3 regions of the Pseudoalteromonas sp. NZS37 genome follow, and region 3 is predicted to be linked to each of the others. Evidence: predicted binding sites of a transcription regulator. Region 3 holds the regulator's gene; each other region holds the start of a gene.
What was found. Region 3 encodes LexA, which represses DNA repair genes until DNA is damaged. Its sites were predicted from a motif close to TACTGTATNNNNATACAGTA; they were not measured.
Positions count from the first base shown of each region.

Region 1: a site for LexA is predicted at 1,482-1,501, ahead of I6F47_RS00360 (YebG family protein). Genes of this name have one in related genera too.
Region 2: a site for LexA is predicted at 1,570-1,589, ahead of I6F47_RS16070 (exonuclease domain-containing protein). Genes of this name have one in related genera too.

Region 1 is NZ_JADYXL010000001.1:73,142-76,431, reverse strand. It holds gene putP (sodium/proline symporter PutP) at 1-838, shown strand, start outside; gene I6F47_RS00360 (YebG family protein) at 1,113-1,430, opposite strand; gene I6F47_RS00355 (ComEA family DNA-binding protein) at 1,744-2,040, shown strand; gene I6F47_RS00350 (DUF6170 family protein) at 2,065-2,367, opposite strand; gene dsbB (disulfide bond formation protein DsbB) at 2,369-2,887, opposite strand.
Region 2 is NZ_JADYXL010000009.1:64,571-67,860, forward strand. It holds gene I6F47_RS16060 (hypothetical protein) at 1-821, shown strand, start outside; gene I6F47_RS16065 (phosphatase domain-containing protein) at 933-1,472, opposite strand; gene I6F47_RS16070 (exonuclease domain-containing protein) at 1,601-3,290, shown strand, end outside.
Region 3 is NZ_JADYXL010000012.1:73,228-76,517, reverse strand. It holds gene I6F47_RS18225 (hypothetical protein) at 218-598, shown strand; gene I6F47_RS18220 (PaaI family thioesterase) at 599-1,039, opposite strand; gene lexA (transcriptional repressor LexA) at 1,207-1,824, shown strand; gene coxB (cytochrome c oxidase subunit II) at 2,308-3,290, shown strand, end outside.

The DNA of each region.
Region 1 (3,290 bases), on a different contig from region 3:
TACTTTACATAGTGTAAATCCAGATATGCTTAACTGGATTGGAGCAGGCTCTGCATTAGGTATTATTTCTGCAATGGCATGGGGTTTAGGTTATTTTGGTCAACCACATATCATCGTTCGTTTTATGTCGGTACGTAGTGTTAAGGATATGCCTAAAGCTCGCCGTATTGGTATGACATGGATGATTGTTGCTGCCCTTGGTGCTGTTGGTACTGGTATATTTGGTGCTGCTTATACTTATGAGAATAATATTGTAGTTGAAGATCCTGAAACGATTTTCCTAATTCTTTCTGAGTTATTGTTCCATCCACTTATTGCTGGCTTTTTACTAGCTGCAATTTTGGCTGCTATCATGAGTACTATCTCATCGCAATTGCTAGTAAGCTCAAGTTCATTGACTGAAGATTTATATAAAACATTTTTACGTAAAGATGCTAGCGACTTTGAATTAGTTACTGTTGGTCGAATTAGCGTTGCATTTGTTGCCCTGTTTGCAATTTATTTAGCGTACGATAGAGATAGCTCTATTTTAGACCTAGTAAGTAATGCATGGGCAGGCTTTGGTGCTGCTTTTGGACCTCTTGTATTGTTTAGCCTTTATTGGAAACGTATGAATTTTGCTGGCGCCTTATCTGGTATGTTAGTAGGTGCGTTTACAGTGCTTGTTTGGATTTATGGTCCGTTTACTATTAATGGTGAAAGTTTAAGTAGCTTTATGTATGAAATAGTACCTGGCTTTATTTTAGCGAGTATCGCAATTGTTGTTGTTAGCTTAGTAACAAAAGAGCCAGAGCAAAACATCACTGCTTTATTTGATGAAGTAGAAAAAGAGCTTTAAATAGCAATTACTATTCATTTTAAAATGAGTAGTAAGTAATACCAATCCGCGATAATACTTAATCATTTTGCGGTGCTAAACGTGTTGCTACCGGCGTTAAAAAATTATCATTTAGAACAACTAAATATCAATTTTTTGCCTAGCTATCAACACGTTTTTCCACCCTCAAAATAGATCACTTAATTAAGCGAATTGGTATAATAAAAAAGGGAGCAACTAAGTTGCTCCCTTTTTTATTTAGTTTGTCCCGTCCGAGGAGAGGGCAATCTACGAGTTAACTTGCTTTTTTATCGTTGTTATCTTCAATTGACGCAACGTTATCTGACTTTTTACTTTTTGCTGGCGCTTTGGTAACAACTGGATCTTTGCCGCCCTTTAATATGGTCATAAAGTCATCTTTGCTTTTCGCTATTTCTAAAGCAAGTGATTCAATTTGTTGCTCACTAAGCGGTACGTCTACCTTTTCTAGCATTAGCTCAAGTGATTCTGCTATATCGAGCATCTTGTCATAAGCATCAGCTTCTTTTTTGGTAGTAAACGTCATACGCTCGACTCCGTTTCGTTCTACAACATATTTAACAACAACAGCCATGATTTCTCCTGAAAAATTGCTTGGCACCGTGGTTTGTAAAAACCATTAGATTACTGTTTTTATGTACAGTAATGGTTTGGGCGTAAATTTGCAAGCGCGAAGTATTAATTTTTAGGTGTCTTAAATTTGACAAAAAACGGTAACTTTACTTTAGTTAAGCAATCACTTGTTGTACCAGCTGCATTTTCAGGATTTCGGATCATAGTGATAATGCGTTTAGGTACACTTTAAATGATGAGCTTTTCAGTTCCTTACTTTTTGGTTTTCCTAAGCAACATTCAAAATTAAGAAAAGAAGAATAGGGACAAGTTTGATGAAAACGTTAAAAAATTTATTCATAATAAGCTTATTATGCTTACTACCTGCAACTACCGTATATGCACAATTATCGGAAGTAACTAAGCAAATGCCTCAAGTTGAGACAATTAGTATAAATAATGCTGATGCAGATATGCTTGCTAAGCTACCGGGTATAGGTAAGAAAAAAGCGCAGGCAATTGTGGATTACCGTGAAGAAAACGGCGAATTTAAAAGCGTTAGTGATTTATCGCAAGTTAAAGGAATTGGTAAAAAACTATTAGCCAAATTAGAGGGGAAAATTTCACTTTAATAGCAGTAGATAACAATCAGGGCGCTATGCGCCCTGATTAAATTGTTTTAATGCATCGCTTAAGTGTTTTTTAGCAAAGTTGATTTCAATAGGTGTTGTTAAAAGTGGGTAGCAAAGTCCGCCGAGTATCAAAAACGGGATTAATATCCAACCTTTAAATACCGTGAATATTAAAAATAGTGGACTTAGTAATATTAATTTAATAATACGCAGTAACACTTTATCAGTTGGCGATAACATACTTAAAGAAAGTGCTATTACGTCTTGGCGCTTGCGTACTTTTAGATGTTTAAGCTCATCTAATTGGCTTGAAAAAAATGTAAACATATCAAATCGACTTTTTAATTAATAAACGGCCAATAACTATAATAAATAGTGTTAGTGAGAAAATCCCAAATATAATTTCCATCCAAGCAGGCATGCTCAAACCAACAAACTGCCAATCTATATTTCCACAATCCCCGGTCGCCTGAAAAAAGCTAGGTATCCATTCATGTAACGGCATAAACGATGGGAAGTTTGGTTCAAACTCACAGCTAAATGCAAAAGGGTCTGTGGTGGTTTGCATATCAATATGCTCGCGAGCAATTAAATATCCCCAAACACTCGATACACCCCAAATTACATACGCTAATATACGAACTGCTTTGCTCTGTGGTTTAGTCGAACCTACGATTCCTGCGCCTAATAGACCCAGTACGGCTGTACGTTGATATATGCACATTATGCAAGGCGCCAATCCCATTTGGTATTGAAAGAAAAGGGCGGTCACTTCAAGTAAAAAAACGATAGCTGTAAATAAAAGCCACGGGGTACGTTGGGTGGGTAATTGGGCAAGCCAGTTCATAAAAATTCCGCGTTTAAATAAGACGTTAGATTATGACCTAGGATAATGTATGCGGCAACAAAAAGGAAAAAAAAGCTACCGAAGTCGCTTTTTATAAGATGAAATTATTGACCACTCAATGCAGCCTCAGCAGAGGCTACATGACGCTCTACTTAGTTCCCATTGATACATAAGCTTAGTTATATCGCTTACTTATACTACATGGTACATTGCCTAATCAATTCTTTAAAGTTGCGGTTAGAACGCTCTGTTGCATAGGTGTTCCTTTTTAATGTACTTATGTGTTTTAAGTTGATTAAGCTAGGTATGGTGTAAATAAAAAATACCAATAATTACAATGTACCTACAATGAATATTGCTCTGTATATTTATACATTGTAGCTATATTAGAAAAACCTAAATT
Region 2 (3,290 bases), on a different contig from region 3:
GTTGTTCTATTATTACGTTTATATTTTTTAACCGATTCACTTTCTCATTAGAGGCCTCATTAGATAGCTGGGTGAAAACAGCAACTTACTTCAGTAGTGTTTTTTCGCCACTATTATTGTTTGCATCTATATTACTACTTTACCGTACTTGGAAAGACTCTAAAACAGCTCTGGATTATCAGCGAGAAGAGTTGATAGCTCAAAGGCACAACTATGAAAGGCACATCAAAAATCAAGAACTCAAAGATAAGCTGGAGATTTTTGCGCGAAGGGTAAGAGAGTTGTCCGAGAAATTTACAAACCAAAAGATGAGTACGCTTATTAATAATGTAGATCTGGCGAACAGGATCAACCAACTTGAGTATAATTCGCTGAATAACAATATAATAGCAAGTTTCAAATTAAATAAGACCTCAAGTGAAGCATTATTGAAGTCTATTGAGAAGATAGATAAACATACTTTATCCCCATATATAATATTTGATTATTGCTACACATCGTCACTGACCTTAGGGGATGTTTTTGCACAAAGTTTTTATGAAATAGAAAATGATGATGATTTATATGATATCTTGAAGAAGGCCAAGAATTCCCCAGACTATCATGTGAAATATATCATTGCTTATGCTTTGATTAGCAGTAGTGATTTAGTCGTAGAAATTAGGGCTTTTTATTCACTTATATATCAGATAATCAATTTAGATGAAGTTAATAAAAAACTTTTCGTTGATGAGCTTTTATTGAATTTCAATGAACGCATTGCCCAGAATCTTATCTATATAAATAAGAATACACCCAATGACGCGCTCAATATACATTAATTAAAAATCAAAGGCGTCAAATATCAATTTAATAATTACTGAGAGTCCTTTCATTTCTGTGAGTTGAAATAATATTCATAATGCGAAGTCTTCCCTTACTCAGCTAGTATCTTACTTCTCAAACTTCTCAAACTTCTCAAACTTCTCAAACTTCTCAAACTTCTCAAACTTCTCAAAGTACTCTTTTTGCAATTCTATAGTTAGCGCTTTAGGGCGAATGCCCTGTACTAGGCTGTATACCTCTTCTTTTGTGTAACCCGCCGAATTTAAAATAAGTGCAGCGACTAACCCTGTGCGGCCAGTGCCGCCTTTGCAATGTATGGCAATGGTTTGCTTGTTCTGCATGGCTTGTAGTATTTCGGTTTTATGCGTGTTCCAGCTTGATGTAAAAGGCTGTTTTGGTGCTTCGTCATCATTTATAGGTAAATGAAACCACGTTATATCGTGCTTTTTGCACTCACTATTAATTGATTTTACGTTGTTTTTTTCAAGCTCCTTTTGAGGCATAAGTGATAGTAGCATGTTAGTGTCAGCGGCTTTTAATGTGGTGATTGAGTCAGCTAGGTTTTGTGTTTTTGTACCTGGGCAAGGCGTAAAAATAATATTTGCGCCGTTATTGAGTGATAAAACATCGTACGGGTGCGCGCTCATGGTAAGTCCTTTACTTTTAATGAATTTGCTTTAATAAGCTCACTATAGCGTGTTTTAGTTACAAGTTTAAGATTGAATAATAAGCATAAATACTAGATACTGTTTTTATATACAGTTATGGCGATATTATGAAAAAAGAATTACCAGCAAAATACTATTTAGCGCATTTTAGAGAGCTTATTGAGTTTGTAACTAGTAAATGTATGCATTTACTTGAGCCTAAACATAGTGAATTTATTAGTAAAATTAACCAGCTAGATGAACAAAGCCAGTGCATGTTGGCGCGTGTGTACTCGCGAAAGCCTTATTTGGTGCAGGCGCAATCGCTTAATTATGAAGAAATAACATCGCCGCATCAGGCTATTTATACGCTAAAAAAAGTGGGTATTTTATTTGAGCCAAACGAGCAGCATTATTCGCAGCTTTTAGCGCACCTAACTAAGCCTTCTTTGGTTGAGTTGCTAAGTAATTACCCTGAGCAAATAAGCTTTAAAAAGAGCGCCGCTAAAGGCGCGCTGGTGGATATTGCGCGTGAGTTTTTTAAGGCATGCCCACAAGAGCTTGTGCCACTTTATAGCCAGTATGTAATTAATAACCGCAGTGACTACTACGAATATTTTGAGTTTTTATTTGCAGGTAAACTAAGCAGTGGAGATGTGAATCATCAAAACCGTTTTGTAATGCGAGACTTAGGCCTAACCGCTACGCGCGAAGGACACAGCGAGAGCTTGTCGCGCTTTGAAACACTTGACGAAGCGCAATCAAATTATTTATTAAACCGTTACCGGTTAGCATTTAAAAATATTACAGATGAGAGCGATTACGTCGCTTTAGCGTCGCAGGTTTTAGTGCAAGCTGCACATGGTGCAATTGCCATTGTATTAAAAAACAAATTATTAGTTAGGCTTTATAGGCAGCTAAAAACAGTTGATAGCGAACTTGCTTTTAGCTTACTAGAAGGGTGCGCGGATGATAGCGAAGCACAAGAAATTCAAATAAGAGAGCAATACAGGCTTGGCAATAAAGAGTGGGTAAAAGCTCGATTAGAAGCCATTATCGAAAACCCGCTCACTGATGATTTACTGTATTTTGCTGACGATTTTTTAATGCGTAAGTTTAATAAAAAAACACGTTCTCGTTTAAGTGCCATGCTTGCCGACACCCAATGCGTGCTAGAAATAGATGAACTTTACCGAGGTGAAGTAGAGCAGGGCGTAAACGATTATTATACTCGCCAAGGTATGGCTGTATTTAATACCGAAAACACGCTTTGGCAAAGTTTGTTTGGTTTAGTATTTTGGCATGAGTTATTTGTGGAGTCGCCTTATCCGCCATGCAATGAGTTTGATATTTATCCGCAAGTATTAAGGCTTGGTAATTTTTATGAAGCGCAGCAAACACAAATAAATGAGCGCTTAGCACAATGCCAAACGTCGCAAGCATTACTTAATTTGGTATGCAAAAATGCAGCACAATACTTTGACCAACCTAACGGCTTGTTTAGATGGCGTAGCAATTTATTAGAGCCACTAGAAGCGCTTATTTTAAACAGCCCTATTAAGGCGTTAATTGCGCACTTAACAGCCATGAGTAAACATTATTTACAGCTAAAAGACGGCTACCCCGACTTAATGGTCATTAATAATGGCCAAGTACATTTTGAAGAGGTAAAAGCCCCAGGCGATAAGCTTAGGCGCAACCAACTTACCACTATTGATAATTTAAAAAATGTGGGCTTTACAGTACACATTGCTGCGGTTAAATGGTTTGTAGACCCAAACCGTGTTTACAGCGTAGTTGACATAGAAACCACAGGCG
Region 3 (3,290 bases):
CATTTAAAAATAAAAAAGATTACACTTAAATTGCTAACATGACTTATTTGTTTAATTGAGCTGAGTGTTTGATATCCAGCTAGCTTTAAACGCTAAAAAATACTTAAAAGCTGCGAAATATCTATATAAAGTGGTTAATAGAGCATAGTTGATTTGGTATAACGGTAAAACTGCGTTAAAGTTTGCAATGAAATTATTAGAGGATAAATACGAAACGATGTCGGAAATTCAATTTTTAAATGTAGATCTTGAGCTTGAATCAAAGCAAGATATTAGTTTGCTAGTGGCAGACTTGAAAAAAGTCGCGACGATTTTACATTATGACAAAGACGAATACCGTCAATTAGCGCGTATTGAAGCAACAGGTGTAGTAAACACGCCTGACAAAGCAATAAACCATATATGTGAGCTTATTGAATCGTGTTCGCGTAACGCGCTAAAGCAATGGTTAAGCTGTTCACGTAGAACGTTTGATATTGGTTTTGAATCAGGCACTTCCCCTAAGTGCTTTAATCAAGCCTTAGATGCAGATACATTACTACGTATATCTGCGATTGGTGCGGGTATGGAAATTACAATTTACCCAATCGAAAAGTAACTATCTTCGCTCTACGACTGCTGCGGTCATTTTTGATACGCAGCACAGCTCATTGCGGCTATTTGTAATTTTTATTTCCCACACTGAACTACGTTTGCCAATATGAAACGCTCTTGCCGTTGCTGTTAAAGTGCCGCTGCGAGATGCTTTTAAATGACTTGCGCTAATTTCCTGCCCCACGCAGTAAAATTTTGTAAAATCGACAACAAAGTTAGCTGCATAGCTGGCAACTGTTTCGGCAAGTACAACGTTAGCACCGCCGTGAACCATTCCCATTGGGTTATGATGCTCAGGAATTGCCGGCATAGTGGCTACTAAGTAATCATCACCAATTTCAGTGACTTCTATTCCCATGGTTTTCATTAATGTTCCTTGGCCATCAATGCCTTGTTCTAACTGCTTGCACAGCTCTAAAGTGATGGGCTGGTACCAAATACTCATAATGACTCCTTTGCTTTTTTAATCATTTATAAATCTAGCTTTAGTTATATCCCTAAAATGTACACAAGTGAAATTACTTTGGCTATTTTAAGGCTTAATTTAAATTTGCGATTTTTATTTAACTGTATATACTCACAGTTAAATGTACTGTATGGAAAACCAGTTGTATGCGACCATTAACGAACCGCCAAGCTCAAATACTCGAACTAATTAAAGTTTTTATTAAAGACACTGGTATGCCTCCTACACGTGCTGAAATAGCGCAAACATTAGGTTTTAAAAGTGCCAATGCTGCTGAAGAACATTTAAAAGCACTTGCTAAAAAAGGCGCAATTAAAATGAAACCAGGTGCAAGCCGTGGTATTCAGTTAATTGAAGAAGAAGAGCCAGAACAATTAGGTTTACCGCTTATAGGGCGTGTTGCTGCTGGTTCACCTATTTTGGCGCAAGAGCACGTTGAAAGTCACTGCAAAATCGATCCATTAATGTTTAAACCGGCTGCAGATTTTTTACTACGCGTTAACGGTATGAGCATGAAAGATATTGGTATTATGGATGGTGATTTACTTGCTGTACATCGTACTCAAACCGCTGAAAACGGGCAAGTTGTTGTTGCCCGCCTAGACGAAGACGTAACTGTAAAACGTCTTGAGAAAGCGGGTCGTAAAGTATTACTTCATGCTGAAAACGACGATTTTGAATCTATTGAAGTAGATCTTGAGAATGAGTCTTTTAATATTGAAGGCTTAGCCGTTGGCGTTATAAGAAACGCTGATTGGATGTGACTTTAAAAATAGCTTTTAAACAAGCAGTTTTATAAATGCGTACTAATTAGTACGCATTTTTTGTTTTAAATTCGCACTAAAAATAGGGCATAAATAGCTCACTGACAATTTAAGCTGTAAACTTTTTTGCACTTATATTTTCCCCCTTCGAATGCGTTAAACCCCTTTGTTTTGCTCATCTTTTGAACTTACTGTTACCTAGTTGGTTACTGATTTTTTATTAATTACTCAATATCACCTGATTGTTTTTTATACTAAAACTTGCTTGTTGTTCATTTTTTAGCTAATTATTAATGTGCTGAGCTAATAATAACTCACAGCTTTTTAGTTTTGAGAACACACAATATACACAAACCCGTTGTTGGCGCAGCAAAACCAATCAATATTAAATGAGATTGACTAAAAAAATAAAAATAACGAATTGGCGTTTAAGCCGTATGCCTCTTCGCTTTGCATTCGCAATAGCATCAAAGGAGCCGTCACATGGGTAAACTGACCTCTACCTTGTGGCTTATATTATGTGTTTTTTCGCACCCAGTTTTGGCTAACAGCCAATACAATATGCGCAAAGGCGTAACCGATATAAGCAATAATGTATATCAGCTGCACATGACCATATTTATAATATGTTGTGTGATTGGGGTGATAGTGTTCGCAATTATGTTTTGGGCACTTATTCATCACCGTAAATCTAAAGGGGCTGTACCTGCCCAATTTCACGAAAGCACTAAAGTAGAAATACTTTGGACTGCAATCCCGTTTGTTATTTTAATTGCTATGGCAGTACCAGCCACTAAAACCCTAATTGCAATGGAAGATGCCAGCAAAGCTGATCTCACTATTAAAATTACAGGCTCGCAATGGAAATGGCATTATGAATATATGGGTGAAGATGTAGAGTTCTACTCTATTTTATCTACCCCGCAAGATGAAATAGCGAATCTTGCAGATAAAAATCCTAACTACTTACTTGAGGTTGATAAACCTCTCGTACTGCCAATAAATCAAAAAGTACGATTTTTAATGACTTCTGACGATGTTATTCACTCTTGGTGGGTACCTGATTTTGCAGTTAAAAAAGATGCGAATCCCGGCTTTATAAACGAAACATGGACGAACATAAACGAAGAAGGTACTTACCGAGGCCAATGTGCTGAGTTGTGTGGTAAAGATCATGGCTTTATGCCCGTTGTGGTGGTCGCTAAATCTGAGGCTGATTTTAAAACGTGGCTTGCAGATGCAAAGCAAGCTAAACAAAAAGCAGCATTAGCAGATGCCGCATTACTTGATAAAACCCTCCCAAAAGAAGAATTAATGACTTTAGGCGAACAAGTATATATGGCCAATTGTGCTGCATGTCATCAGCCTACTGGCATGGGGTTACCGGGTGTATTTCCTGCACTTAAAGGCAGCCCTATAGTGCTTGGCGATATAAAAGATCACATTGATGTAGTTATCCATGGGCG